2 regions of the Geobacillus sp. DSP4a genome follow, and region 2 is predicted to be linked to the other one. Evidence: predicted binding sites of a transcription regulator. Region 2 holds the regulator's gene; the other holds the start of a gene.
The links. The regulator CtsR, encoded in region 2, represses protease genes until heat stress. The targets are predictions, from matches to a motif close to ATGGTCAATAAAGGTCAAACA.
Positions count from the first base shown of each region.

Region 1: the regulator CtsR is predicted to act here: its motif matches at 4,892-4,912, upstream of ETC02_RS09100 (ATP-dependent Clp protease ATP-binding subunit).

Region 1 is NZ_SDLD01000021.1:19,508-26,733, forward strand. It holds gene ETC02_RS09075 (Ger(x)C family spore germination protein) at 1-715, opposite strand, end outside; gene ETC02_RS09080 (spore germination protein) at 727-2,241, opposite strand; gene ETC02_RS17500 (hypothetical protein) at 2,382-2,585, shown strand; gene ETC02_RS09090 (YkvI family membrane protein) at 2,760-3,806, opposite strand; gene ETC02_RS09095 (FixH family protein) at 3,967-4,713, opposite strand; gene ETC02_RS09100 (ATP-dependent Clp protease ATP-binding subunit) at 4,981-7,113, shown strand.
Region 2 is NZ_SDLD01000020.1:97-7,322, reverse strand. It holds gene ETC02_RS08625 (PIN/TRAM domain-containing protein) at 1-402, opposite strand, end outside; gene radA (DNA repair protein RadA) at 689-2,062, opposite strand; gene clpC (ATP-dependent protease ATP-binding subunit ClpC) at 2,138-4,573, opposite strand; gene mcsB (protein-arginine kinase McsB) at 4,570-5,661, opposite strand; gene mcsA (protein-arginine kinase activator protein McsA) at 5,666-6,214, opposite strand; gene ctsR (transcriptional regulator CtsR) at 6,229-6,690, opposite strand; rRNA gene rrf (5S ribosomal RNA) at 6,981-7,097, opposite strand; partial or broken rRNA gene ETC02_RS08590 (23S ribosomal RNA) at 7,190-7,226, opposite strand, start outside.

The sequences.
Region 1 (7,226 bases), on a different contig from region 2:
CGCCCTGTTTCCCGCGATTCCCAATCTTCAGCTGGTAGACGCCGTTTTTCGTTTCTCCAAGCAAAATTTTCATTAAAAACGAATCACGCAAACTCACATGCCCCACGTATCGGTCGTCGCGAAACAACGCGACCCCTTCAAGCTTGACGAAATCTCCTTTTTTCTCAAAATACGGCAAAAACGGATCGCTGCCTGGGGAAAAATAGCGATACAAAAACAAGTGCAAATTCGTTTTCGGCAAGTTCATCGACTGCTCATTCTGCTCCACCAGATTCGGCAAATACAACGTATCGCTCAGCGTCGTGTTCGCCGCGATTTTCAGCAGCTCCTTCGCGCTTTCTTCCGCCACGCCAAGCAGCAAATGACTGCCGACTTTGTTGTTGCGCGCGAGGCTGTGCGTAATTTGCGTCACCCCCCGCCTGGCAAACTCCTTGCCGAACAAAATCAAGCGCAGCTGCCCTTCCTCAACCGGCAGCGCGGATTTCGATGACAGGCGCGGAATCAAGTCGTAGACCGTCGGCGACGTCGTCGTCAGCATATTCGGCTTTGTCATCGGCCCTTGCTTGAACGTCGGGTACACCGCGGTGCCCGTGTAGCGGCCGTTCTCGAAATCATACCCCATCTGTTGGATAATTTGAATTTCATCAATCGGCCGCGAACTGGCGCAGCCGCCAAGCAACAGCAGCGCACCGAGCCATAGAAGCCCACGCCTCATCACGATCCCCCTTACTCATCAATATCGCGTTTTTGCTTCGCCGCATTCGGATCGTAACGAAACCGCGACCGCGGACGAAGAAACATCGGCCGCTCCGCCGTTTCACTGTATGGCGAACGAACGAATGTATCGCGGAAGCTGCGCACACGAAATGGATAAAACGGCAGCAAATACGGATAGCCAAACGACTGCAGCCGCCCTAAATGAATGAGCAGCCCGCAGACGGCAAAGATAATGCCGATCCCGCCCCAACATGCAGCAAACAAAATAAACGGAAACCGAATGAACCGGATCGTGTTGGACATTTTGAAAATCGGCGTTGTAAACGAAGCGAGCGCCGCCAACGCGACGACAATCAACAAAATCGTACTCGTCAGCCCGGCATCAACGGTTGCTTGCCCGATGACAATCCCGCCGACAATCCCGAGCGTTTGTGCGACTTTCGTCGGCAGCCGCGCCCCGGCCTCGCGCAACAGCTCAATCGTAATTTCCAAAAACAGCACCTCGAGCACCGGAGGGAACGGCACGTTCGAGCGGGAATAAATGATCGGGCCGAGCAAGTCTTCGGGAATCATTTCATAATGATACGTCAGCACCGCCACATAAATCGGCGACGCCAACACCGAGAACGCAACGCCGAAAAACCGGATGAGCCGGAAAAACGTGCCGAGCACCCATGGCAAATAATAGTCTTCCGGCGACGTAAAAAAATCGAAAAGAGCGGCGGGGCCAATCACGGCATACGGGGAGCCGTCGCAAAAAATGGCCACCTGACCCGACACAAGCGCATAGATGGTCCGGTCGATCCGCTCGGTCGAGATAAAAAGAGGAAACGGCGTCCGTGAATTGTCCGCAAGCAGCTGATCCAAAATGGCGTTGTCAAACACGACGTCAAAATGAATGGACTCAAGCCGCTGCGTCACCGTTTGAACGACTTCCGGATTGGCGACGCCATCGATGTAGGCGATGACCACTTTCGTTTTCGACACCGAACCAATCGACATTTCCCGAAAGACAAGATTCGGCGTCACCACTTGCCGGCGGATGAGATGCAAGTTGACCCCGACGTTTTCCACAAATCCGACTTTCGGTCCGACGACGCTGAATTCGTTTTCCGAATCATTGTTTTCCCGAAGCCCTAAATTTTCGGCGGCGGCGCTCATGAGCGCCGCTTTGTTTGGCTGCTCGCGGAAGGTGACCGCGACAAACCCTTTCAGCACCTTCTCTTCAATCAGTGCCGTATCTTCGCTCACCTCAATGCGCTGAATCGGCACGATTTGCTGCAAGTCTTCCAAACGGACAGTTGGATGGTTTGGAATGTCGTTTTGCAAATGGCAAAGAATCCGCTCTTGCAGCACTTGCGGATCGACGAGTGAATCAAAATAATAAATCGACAGCTCCTTGCCTCCCACAACAAACGACACTTCGACAAAATCGCTCGATTGCCGCAGCGTTTCCCAAAGCTGCGAAATGGGCCGCTGAGGGGGGCGTTTTTTCTTTTTTTTCCAAAATGAGAATAAACCCACGAACATCCCCTCGCCTTTCCGTTTACGGCATAGTCTCCCAACCGATCGATATTTTTATGCATCCCCCTTTCATCCTATTGATTCGACAAAATCTTCTATATATTATTGAAAATAGACAAATGAAAAAAGGAGAATCGTCTATGAGCGAACTGACGAAACAGCGTCGGTCGAAACGAGCGTTGAAAAAAGTGACAGAAACGGCGGACTTTTCCGATATGGTGCAAGAGACGGCGGCGGGGCTCGAGCGGCAAACACTCGCTCTTCATGAACTGGCGGGAGAAGCTGACGCCCTGGCCGCCGCAGCCCGCAATTTGGAAGCGATGATCGCCCGTTTTCGCTCGTAATCATGCTTTCAACATCCGCATGCGGGAGGACCATCTCGAAAAAAGCCCCCGTTTTGCGAAATGCAATGAAAGCGAGGGAATGCCTATTGGGTGGGCGGTGTACGGAAAAACAATAAGCCCTTTCACCCCCCGCACCAGAACAGAAGAGGCAGGGAAAGCGAAAGGGCCTGTTTGCTAACGCGGCAGCTTGCGGCGCCAAAGGAGCCACAATAACATCAGGCTCATGTAGCCAAACAGCGGATAAAGAAACGACAACAACTCCCCATAGCGAAACGGGCTGACCGCGGTAAACACCAACACGAGCAGCACGCCGATCCCTTTTCCACTGATCGGCACCCAAATGCGCGCTTGACGGGCAAGCCCAAACAAGCCGCCGATGACCGAGGTAAAAATTTCTCCGTAAATGACGACGACATACAACCAATACAGCATGGCAAAAAACGCACGAACTACTTCGGCCATCGGAATATCGTAACCATCCTTTTGCGGAAACGACAGCAACACAATATGGTTGAGAAGCAACAACCCTGTTAGGATCCCCCCACCCAACATCGCCCCGCGCTTCACCGCCCGCTCACTGGCCGCTTCGCGGGCAACGGGCACCAACACCGCTTGCGCCATCGCCAAGTTAAACGCCGCATACGAAAACGGGGACAACATTGCCTTCAGTGAATAATCCGATGCCGCTATATCCGGTCGGCATAAGTCGCCAGCCATCATCATTTTGATCCATACGGCAACGCTCAAGATCATCATCATCGGCACGACGAACACGTTGACGCCAAACAATCCTTTGCGGTCAAGCAGCATGACCAAAAGCGCCAACCCGAGCGTCAGCGTGACGCCCGCCTGCCTCGGCCAGCCGATCTGCTCTTCAAACACGGCACCCGCCCCGGCGATCATCACCGCCGTCACCCCCGCGATCATCACCGTCATCACGAGCGTCACAAACGGGCTCAACATGTTCCCGAACAAATAGCGATTCAATTCATCATATGACGCGGCTCCAATGCGGCGCGCCATCACCATTAGGCGCGCGCCGCCCCATATAAACAAACAACCGCTGATGATGATGCCCACCGTTCCAGCCGTCCCATAACGAGTGAAAAATTCCATAATCTCTCTTCCGGTCGCAAATCCTGCCCCAATCACCGTTCCAACGTAAACAGCAGCGATTTGCCACGCCTCCGACCACTCGTGTCTCTTGCCCAAATCCTCCATCTCCCTCTCTTGTCCGTTGCTTTTCCATATATATGTATATGTCCGGCATGGACAAGAAAGACGACAGAACGAAAAAAGAAGGCATCCGAGACAAGATGCCTTCTCACACACCGCAAACTCTCTTCATTAATATGGCATGCGATGTGAAATCGCGTTTCCATCAATGAACCGTCACGTGTTCGACTTGATGTTCGTGCAGCCCGCCGCTTCCTTCGACGTGCACTTTCACCGAATACGTTCCTTTGTTGGCAAACGTGGCCATGGCTTCGTACTCGCCGTTTCCTTTTTCCTTTGCATCGACAAATTCATGCTTATTGTCCGCCTGCCAAATCTCAAAACGAACGGTCGCACCTGTCAACGGCTTCCCATCTTTGGAGAGGCGGACGGTCAACGCCGCCGGTTTTCCGGCTTCGAACGAACGGGACGACAGCGAAATGGCGACGGCGCCATGATGGTGTTCTTCAGCACTGCCTTGGGAATTTTCGCGCGCACCGTCGGCCGTCGCCGCCTGTTCCGGGCTGCCGGCGACAATATCTTTCTTCGGCATGTTATGCATGTCGCGCGCCGTCACATGGGCGACGACCGAATATGTTCCCGCTTCGGTGAACGTTTTTTCCACCGAGTATCGGCCGTCGCCGTCATGCTTCGCTTCAAGCATTTCCCGCTCGTCGCTTCCATGCTTCCATACTTCAAACTTGACTTCGTTCGCATCGTCTACTTTTTCGCCGCCGTACGTCACGACGCAGGCGAGCTTGGTCGGTTTGTTCAAATCGATATGATCCGGCGCATCGATTTTCACGTCAAGCACGGCCGGCGTCTCGGCTTGCTTGTTGTGATTTGTACAAGCAGCCATGATCATCATCCCCAAAAGTACAACAGCAAACGCGAAACCAACCTGTCTTCTCATCTTCACCTTTCTCCTTTTTCCTTCAAATTCATGATCATCATGAGCACCAAAGACGGAGTCTTTTCCGCCTCTTTTTCTGTTTTTCACTTTATCATAGTTTTGCCGCACCTACATTAGTATTCACCATTTTTTCAAAAACATTTCATCGTTATCACAATTTTTTTGTACAAAACACTTGAAAGTCAAAAAAGGTCAAAGTATAATAAAGTCGGAAGGTCAAAGAAAGTCAAAGTCAAATCCCGAATAAGAGAAAAGGGGGTATGTCTCATGCTATGCCAAGCATGCCAACAACGTGAAGCAACAGTGTTTGTCAACTTGCAATGGAACGGGGAAAAACAACAACTTCACCTGTGCCATGAATGCTATGAAAAGCAAAAACAACAACTGTCCATTCCGATGAACTTCGGCTTTTCACCGTTTTCCTTTGATGACTTCTTTACTAGCCCGTTCACAGCCGCCAACGCCGGAATGAGCGCGCCGAAAACGATGGCGAAGCGCCCGCAAAGCCATGGCGGTGGATTTTTGGATCAATTCGGCCGCAACTTGACGCAAATGGCGAAAGCGGGCTTGATCGATCCGGTCATCGGCCGCGACAAAGAAATCGCCCGCGTGATCGAAATTTTAAACCGCCGCAACAAAAACAACCCGGTGTTGATCGGGGAGCCGGGCGTCGGGAAAACAGCCATCGTTGAAGGGCTGGCGCTGAAAATCGCCGAAGGGCAAGTGCCGGAAAAACTATTGAACAAAGACGTGTACTTGCTTGACGTGGCGTCGCTTGTCGCCAACACCGGCATCCGCGGTCAATTTGAAGAGCGGATGAAACGGCTCATCGCCGAATTGCAAGAGCGGAAAAACATCATCTTGTTCATTGACGAAATCCACCTGCTCGTCGGCGCTGGCGCCGCTGAAGGCTCGATGGACGCCGGCAATATTTTAAAACCGGCGCTCGCCCGCGGGGAACTGCAAGTCGTTGGGGCGACGACGCTCAAAGAATACCGGCAAATTGAAAAAGACGCGGCTCTTGAGCGCCGCTTCCAACCGGTCATCGTCCACGAGCCGACCGTTGAGGAAGCGATCGCCATCTTAAAAGGCATCCAGCCGAAATACGAACAATTCCACCATGTCCGCTATACGGATGAAGCGATCGAAGCGTGCGTGAAACTGTCGCACCGCTACATTCAAGACCGCTTCCTCCCGGACAAAGCCATCGACTTGCTTGACGAGGCCGGCTCGAAAGCGAACTTGCGCCTCGGTCCGACCGATGAAAAACAACTGCAAGAGCGGTTGATCCAAATCGCGAAAGAAAAAGAACAAGCGGCGAAAGAAGAAAACTACGAATTGGCGGCGAAACTGCGCGATGAAGAGCTGAAGCTCGAAAAACAACTCGAGCAAGGCGTCAACCAAGAACGCCCTGTCGTCGATGCCGCCGACATCGAACAAATCATCGCCGAGAAAACCGGCATCCCGGTCGGCAAGCTGCAAGCCGATGAAAAAGAAAAAATGAAACATCTCGAAGAACACTTGGCGAAAAAAGTGATCGGCCAAGCGGAAGCGGTGAAAAAAGTCGCCAAAGCCATTCGCCGCAGCCGCGCCGGCTTGAAAGCGAAACACCGCCCGATCGGTTCGTTCTTGTTCGTCGGCCCGACCGGCGTCGGGAAAACGGAGCTCGCCAAAACGCTCGCCGAGGAGCTGTTTGGCACAAAAGACGCCATGATTCGCCTCGATATGAGCGAATACATGGAGAAACATTCCGTCTCGAAGCTGATCGGTTCGCCGCCGGGCTATGTCGGCTTTGAAGAAGCCGGCCAGCTGACGGAAAAAGTACGCCGCAATCCGTACAGCATCATCTTGCTTGACGAGATTGAAAAAGCGCACCCGGATGTGCAGCACATCTTCCTGCAAATTTTGGAAGACGGCCGCTTAACCGACAGCCAAGGCCGCACCGTCAGCTTCAAAGACACGGTCATCATCGCGACAAGCAACGCCGGTGTGACCGACAAAAAAATCACCGTCGGCTTTGAAAAAGAGGGCAACGGGCAAACAAGCGTCCTTGACTCTTTGAGCGCCTACTTCAAGCCGGAATTTTTGAACCGCTTCGACGCCATCATCGAGTTCAAGCCGCTTGAAAAAACGCACTTGCTTGAGATCGTCGACCTGATGCTCGCCGATGTCAAAGCGGCGATGCGCGAACAAGGCATCGAACTCGAAGTGACCGAAGCGGCGAAAGAAAAACTGGCCGAACTCGGCTACCATCCGGCCTTTGGCGCCCGCCCGCTCCGCCGCGTCATCCAAGAGCATGTCGAAGACAACATCGCCGACTGCCTGCTTGACGCGGATCAATCGGTGCGTGCGATCCGTATCGATGTCAAGGACAATGCCATTGTGGCGGAAATCGCCTAATTGTGGCGTAACGCCCAACGCGCACACCTATATCATCCATCACCCGAATGACTCGAACATCGCCCCATCCCGTTTTCGGGGTGAGGAAGTGTTTTAGGGAAGAGCAGCAAAAA
Region 2 (7,226 bases):
CCGTTTCTTTAAGCCGACACGAAACCCTAAATAGCCAAGCAAGATCGTCAAAAAAATCGGCAGCACCGTGTTCAACACTTGAATTCGAAACGATTGCAGCGGCATGACGACCAAAAACGCAATAATAAGACCAAAAATCAGCCCGAGGCTGCCAAACAGCACGTCAGCAGCAGGCGCCCTTACCAATGTTTCCTCGACCCAGCGCACCATGTCCACAACATAATCCACAAGCCAAAACGTCAACAAAAAGAAAAGAACAGCGCCCAACACCGCCAACGTATAGGAATTATGGATGAGCGGCATGCCGCTTACATTCAACAGCGCAAGCAAATCAGGCAAAAACATGGCGCCCAGCGTTCCGCCTACGGCGAGAAAAAATAGTTGTACGACACGTTTGACCATCGGCTCATCTTCACCTCCCTATCTAACATTATAAACAGTTTCCAATGTTTGAAACCAACCGAAACCCAATTTTTAACCATTTTTGAACATTCGACATCCGCTTGTAACAATTCGCGCTGGACGCCCGTGCACAGCGGAAGGACGTTGCCCCCCTATATATATTTACGTTGTTCGAAACAAAAAGGTTCGGTCATTTCATGCAAAACATGATCGGGGCGGAGCAAGAGGATGCTTTAGCGAGCGCCCCCAGCCGTTTCCTATTTGCCCGTTCCCCCGAAGAAAGCGTTCAAATCATCGTGTGCTCGAGCGCCTCGGCCACATGGGAAACGCCGATCACCTGAACGCTTGCCGGCGGCTGCCAACCTGCCAAATTGTTTTTCGGTACAATGACACGGGAAAAACCTAGTTTGACAGCCTCTTGCACACGCTGTTCAATGCGGGAGACACGCCGCACTTCCCCGGTCAACCCGACTTCACCGATAATGACGTCGGCCGGATTGGTCGGCCGATCGCGAAAGCTTGAGGCGATGCTGACGGCGATGGCTAGGTCAATGGCCGGCTCATCAAGCTTCACTCCGCCCGCCACCTTCAAATAGGCATCTTGGTTTTGCAACAGCAGCCCGACCCGCTTTTCCAATACGGCCATAAGCAACGACACGCGGTTATGATCGAGGCCGGTCGCCATCCGCCTCGGGTTGCCGAAGCTTGTCGGCGAAACGAGCGCTTGAATTTCCACCAGAACCGGGCGCGTCCCTTCCATGGCCGCCACCACCGTCGAACCCGCCACCCCGTGCGATCGCTCTTCCAAAAACACTTCGGACGGATTTTCCACTTCCCGCAGCCCGATGTCGCGCATTTCAAAAATACCGATTTCATTCGTCGAACCGAAGCGGTTTTTCACCGCCCGCAAAATGCGGTACGTATGATGCCGCTCCCCCTCAAAATAAAGGACGGTATCGACCATATGCTCGAGAATGCGCGGCCCGGCGATCGCCCCTTCTTTCGTCACATGGCCGACGATAAAAATGGCGACGCCTTTTGTTTTGGCGATTTTCATCAACTCAGCGGTGCACTCGCGCACTTGGGCGACACTGCCCGGCGCTGACGTAATATCCGTCCGGTACACCGTCTGGATTGAATCAATCACGACACAGGCGGGCTGAATCGTTTCAATCGCTGATACAATATATTCCAAATTCGCCTCCGCTAACACATACAGATGATCGGACTCGGCGCGAAGGCGCCCAGCGCGCAGTTTTACCTGTTTGACGGATTCCTCGCCCGATACATACAACACTGTATGCCTAGCCGCCGCCAGTTGCGCTGAGGCCTGCAGCAACAGCGTCGACTTGCCGATGCCGGGGTCGCCGCCGATTAAGACGAGCGACCCTTTGACGATCCCCCCACCGAGCACGCGATTGAACTCTGCACTGTTCGTTTCGATGCGCGGCTCTTGCACCGCGGCAACGGCGGTAATCGGAACCGGTTTAGCGGACCCGGACGGCTCCGAATGGAGAAACGCCCCTCGCACAGCGGTTCTGACCGGCTCGATTTCCTCGACGAATGAGTTCCACGTTTGGCATCCCGGGCAGCGGCCGAGCCACTTCGCCGATTCGTATCCGCACTCTTGGCAAACAAATTTCGTCTTCTTTTTCGCCATTGAACTAACCCTTTCTCTCTTGTGTTCCATATGGAAAAAAGGTATGGGCAGCATCGTGCCGCATACCTTTTTTCATCACATCACGGCCTGTTTTGCCAATACGACAAATTCCCCATCTTTCACATCAACGACCACTTTTTGTCCTTTGGCGATCGTGCCTTTTAACAGTTCTTCGGACAAACGGTCTTCAATATGTTTTTGCAAAGCGCGGCGCAACGGGCGAGCCCCGTATTCCGGATCGAAACCTTCAGCAGCGATTTTCTCAATCGCCGCCTCCGTCAATTCAAGGTCAATATCTTGCTCTTTCAGCCGTTTCACCAGCGTATCAGCCATCAGACGGACAATTTGTTTTAGATGGTCTTTTTCAAGCGAATGGAAGACGATAATTTCATCGATCCGGTTCAAAAACTCCGGACGGAACGCTTTTTTCAGCTCATCCATGACCTTGCTTTTCATGTCTTTGTATTGCTGGTTTCCATCCTGGATGTTAAAGCCGACATACTTGTTCCGCTTCAAAGCATCCGCGCCGACGTTCGATGTCATAATGATGATCGTGTTGCGGAAGTCAACCGTCCGCCCTTTCGAGTCAGTCAACCGCCCGTCTTCGAGCACCTGCAGCAAGATGTTAAACACGTCCGGATGCGCTTTTTCCATCTCATCCAACAGAACGACCGAGTATGGCTTGCGGCGCACTTTTTCGGTCAGCTGGCCGCCTTCTTCGTAGCCGACATACCCCGGCGGCGAACCGATGAGCCGCGATGTCGAGTGTTTTTCCATATACTCGGACATATCGATGCGAATGAGGGCATCTTCATCTCCAAACATTGCCTCGGCCAATGCACGGGCCAATTCCGTTTTCCCGACGCCGGTCGGGCCGAGGAAAATGAACGAACCGATCGGGCGTTTCGGGTCTTTGAGGCCAGCCCGGGCGCGGCGCACCGCTTTGGCCACCGCTTTGACCGCCTCGTCTTGGCCGACGACGCGCGAATGCAAAATTTCTTCCAGTTTCAACAGCCGCTCGGTTTCCGTCTCGGCCAGCTTCGATACCGGAATCCCGGTCCAACTCGAGACGACCGCGGCAATGTCTTCGACCGTCACTTCCAAATTTTCTTGGCCTTGTTTTTCTTTCCACGCACGTTTCGTTTCTTCAAGCTCTTCACGCAGCCGCTGCTCCATATCACGCAGCGACGCCGCTTTTTCAAATTCTTGGCTTTGCACGGCCGCATCTTTCTCTTTTCGCACTTCTTCAAGCTTTTGCTCCAGTTCTTTCAGTTTCGGCGGCGCCGTGAACGAACGGAGACGCACTTTCGAGCAAGCTTCATCAATCAAGTCGATCGCTTTATCCGGCAGGAACCGGTCGGTAATATACCGGTCGGAAAGTTTGACTGCCTGAATGATCGCCTCATCGGAAATCGAGACGCGATGATGCGCTTCATACCGGTCGCGCAGCCCTTTTAAAATTTGAATCGACTCTTCAACTGTCGGCTCATCGACGTGAATCGGCTGGAAGCGGCGCTCGAGCGCAGCATCTTTCTCAATGTATTTGCGGTATTCATCAAGCGTTGTCGCACCGATACATTGCAATTCTCCACGCGCCAAGGCCGGCTTTAAAATGTTCGATGCGTCGATGGCCCCTTCGGCTCCGCCAGCGCCGATTAACGTATGGAGTTCATCGATGAACAAAATGATATTGCCCGCCTGGCGAATTTCGTCCATCACTTTTTTCAGCCGGTCTTCAAATTCGCCGCGGTATTTCGTCCCGGCGACGACCGTCCCCATATCGAGCGTCATGACCCGTTTGTCGCGCAGCGTTTCCGGCACTTCGTTGTTGACGATTTGCTGGGCCAATCCTTCCGCGATCGCTGTTTTTCCAACCCCCGGTTCACCGATGAGCACCGGGTTGTTTTTTGTCCGTCGGCTCAACACTTCAATGACACGCTGAATTTCTTTGCTGCGGCCGATGACCGGATCAAGCCGCCCTTCGCGGGCAATCGCCGTCAAATCGCGGGCAAGGCTGTCAAGCGTCGGCGTGCTTACATGCGAAGCCCCCCCACCGCCGTGACCCGATACCGATTCATTGCTGCCGAGCAGTTGCAACACTTGTTGGCGCGCCTTGTTCAAGCTCACCCCGAGGTTGTTCAGCACGCGAGCGGCCACGCCTTCCCCCTCGCGGATCAAACCAAGCAAAATATGCTCCGTGCCGACATACGAATGGCCAAGTTTCCTCGCTTCGTCCATTGACAGCTCGATCACTTTTTTCGCCCGCGGCGTGTAATGGAGCGTATGGGACACTTCATTGCCGCGGCCGATGAGCGATTCGACTTCTTTTTGGATTTTATCCGGGCCAAGTCCAAGCGCCATGAGCGCTTTAGCAGCGATTCCTTCCCCCTCACGGATCAGCCCAAGCAAAATATGTTCGGTTCCGATATTGTTATGGCCGAGGCGGATGGCTTCCTCTTGCGCCAACGCCAGCACTTTTTGCGCCCGTTCCGTAAATCTGCCAAACATCATCGTTCATCACCCTCCATCTTTCTTCGTGTTTCCATCCTTAAGCGTTCCCGAATCAACGCCGCCCGGCGGACATCCCGTTCCTCAGGGCGAAGCACCCCTCCGGCATATTGTTGCAAAAATCCTGGCTGCGTCAAAATCATCAGCTCATTTAAAATGTTGCGCGGGACGTTTTTGATATATCCTAAATCGATCCCTAAACGCACATCCGACAGGCATTGCGCCGCCTCCTTTGAATCGATGACGCGGCAGTTGGCCAATATGCCGTATGAACGGAATACCTTGTCTTCTAATTGTATGCCCAACGTTTTCACTAATGCCTGGCGAGCCGCCCTTTCTTGGGCGATGAGCTGCTCAACGATCGTATGCAAATCAGCGACAATATCTTCTTCTGATTTTCCGAGCGTAATTTGGTTCGAAATTTGGAAAATGTTCCCTAAAGCCTCACTTCCTTCCCCGTACGTGCCGCGGACGACGAGTCCCAACTGGTTGATGGCAGGGATGATGCGGTTGATCTGCTGCGTCAGCACCAGCGCCGGAAGATGCATCATCACCGACGCCCGCAACCCTGTTCCGACGTTCGTCGGACAGCTCGTTAAGTAACCAAGCCGTTCATCGAACGCATAGTTGACATGCCCTTCAATCCAATCATCCAACTCGCTCGCCGCCTCAAGCGCCTCGGCAAGCTGAAGCCCTGGAAACAGACACTGAATGCGGATATGGTCTTCCTCGTTGATCATAATGCTGATTTCCTCATTTTCCGAAAGCAGGCAGGCGCCAAACGGCGAATCTTCAGCCAAATGCGGGCTGATTAAGTGCTTTTCCACCAATACCCGTTTTTCAATCGGTTGAAGCTCCGACATTTTCAACAGTTCAAACCGTCCCGCTTCCCCATACGGACGATGGACGAACGCGCGCTCAAACAAGGCAACGATTTGTTTCGCCTCTTCGCTGCTAAACAGCGTTGGGAAACGAAAATCAACAATATTGCGCGCCAGCCGGATGCGGCTGCTCAACACGATGTCCGAATTCGGCCCCTCCTGGCTCATCCAAGCGCTGACCGCTGTGTTGAAAAACTTTCCAAATGACATACCGCTACATCTCCCCCTCTCCACGTCGGCGAAGTTCGTCCTCTAACGAACGAATCTGGTCGCGCACCTCGGCCGCCCGCTCAAATTCCTCGCGGGCAACTAATTCCTGAAGCTTTTGTTTCAACGTGGCCAGCTGCTTCCGCAAATGGAGGACGCCGCCTTTTCGCTTCGGAATTTTCCCTGAATGAGCAGTATTTCCGCTATGAAGCCGTTTTAAAATCGGCGGAAGGTAACGGGCAAACGTCCGATAGCAGTCGGCGCAACCGAACCGCCCAATTTGCGTAAACTGGTGGTATGTCATTTGGCACGTCTCGCATTGAAGCAAATCCGGATTCGGGAACGAATTGGCCGTCACTTCTTTCATCGGAGCTTGAAAGTTGAGAAGCCCCGCTAACAAATTGTTGAGCGGAAAGTCGTCATGGCCATAGAGCATAAACGTATGACCATGTTCTTTGGCGCATTGCTCGCAAAGGTGAAATTCCGTTTTTTCCCCGTTGACTATTTTCGTAAAATGCATCGTCGCCGGGCGTTGCTTGCATTCTTGGCAAATCAATGCCTCCCCCTCCCCTACTTATACTTTAGCGACGTCAGCATCGCCTTTAACATGCGCGCCCGCAGTTCATCCCGTTCGGGCAAATCGATATATAAAACGGAGCGATCCATCACGCTCAACATCATTTTCGCTTCCCGCTCCGAAATCACCTTTTCTTCCATAAGTCGTTTTATCACATCTTCGGCGCTCGACTGGCTGATGCGGTGGTCGATCAGCTCGAGCAACTGGTCAATCAGCTGCGCCTCGCTTTTCGTCTTTACTTTCATAATGCGGATATAGCCGCCGCCACCGCGCTTGCTTTCAACAATATATCCGCGCTCGAGCGTGAATCTCGTGTTGATGACATAGTTGATTTGCGAGGGAACACATTTGAATTTATTAGCAATTTCACTTCGTTTAATTTCAACGATGTCTTGGTCGCTCATATTGAGTACTTGCTTCAAATATTGCTCGATAATGTCGGAAATGTTTGGCACTCTACCTCCCACCTTCCTCACAACCAAGCTGCTTGGCGGTCAAGCTGCTCCCTGCCCAATAATAAACGGGCATTCCTTGGGAGGAAGCATCACCGCCATCTTGTTGACTTTGACTATATTTGACCTTGATTTTACTATACAATGTATGACGAAAAATTGCAAGGGCTACCGAAACAAGGGAGACTATCTATAGAATATCCGTTTTTTCGCCCAGTAAAACGCTTCTCGGTCAGATAAACGAAAAAGCACGCTTTTTCTCCTAATGAAGAAAAAGGCGTGCTTTCTGCTTAGCCTAGCAGCGACCTACTCTTGCAGGGGCGCTGGCCCCAACTACCATCGGCGCTGGAGGGCTTAACTTCCGTGTTCGGGATGGGAACGGGTGTTTCCCCTCCGCTATCACCACTAGGCCATATGAGGTTGTCAGGAATTCGTTCCCTGAAAACTAGATAACCGTTTTGGGAAGAAGCCGGGGCGAACCGCTCGCCTCCACTTTTCTTGTTAGGTTAAGCCCTCGATCGATTAGTATCCGTCAGCTC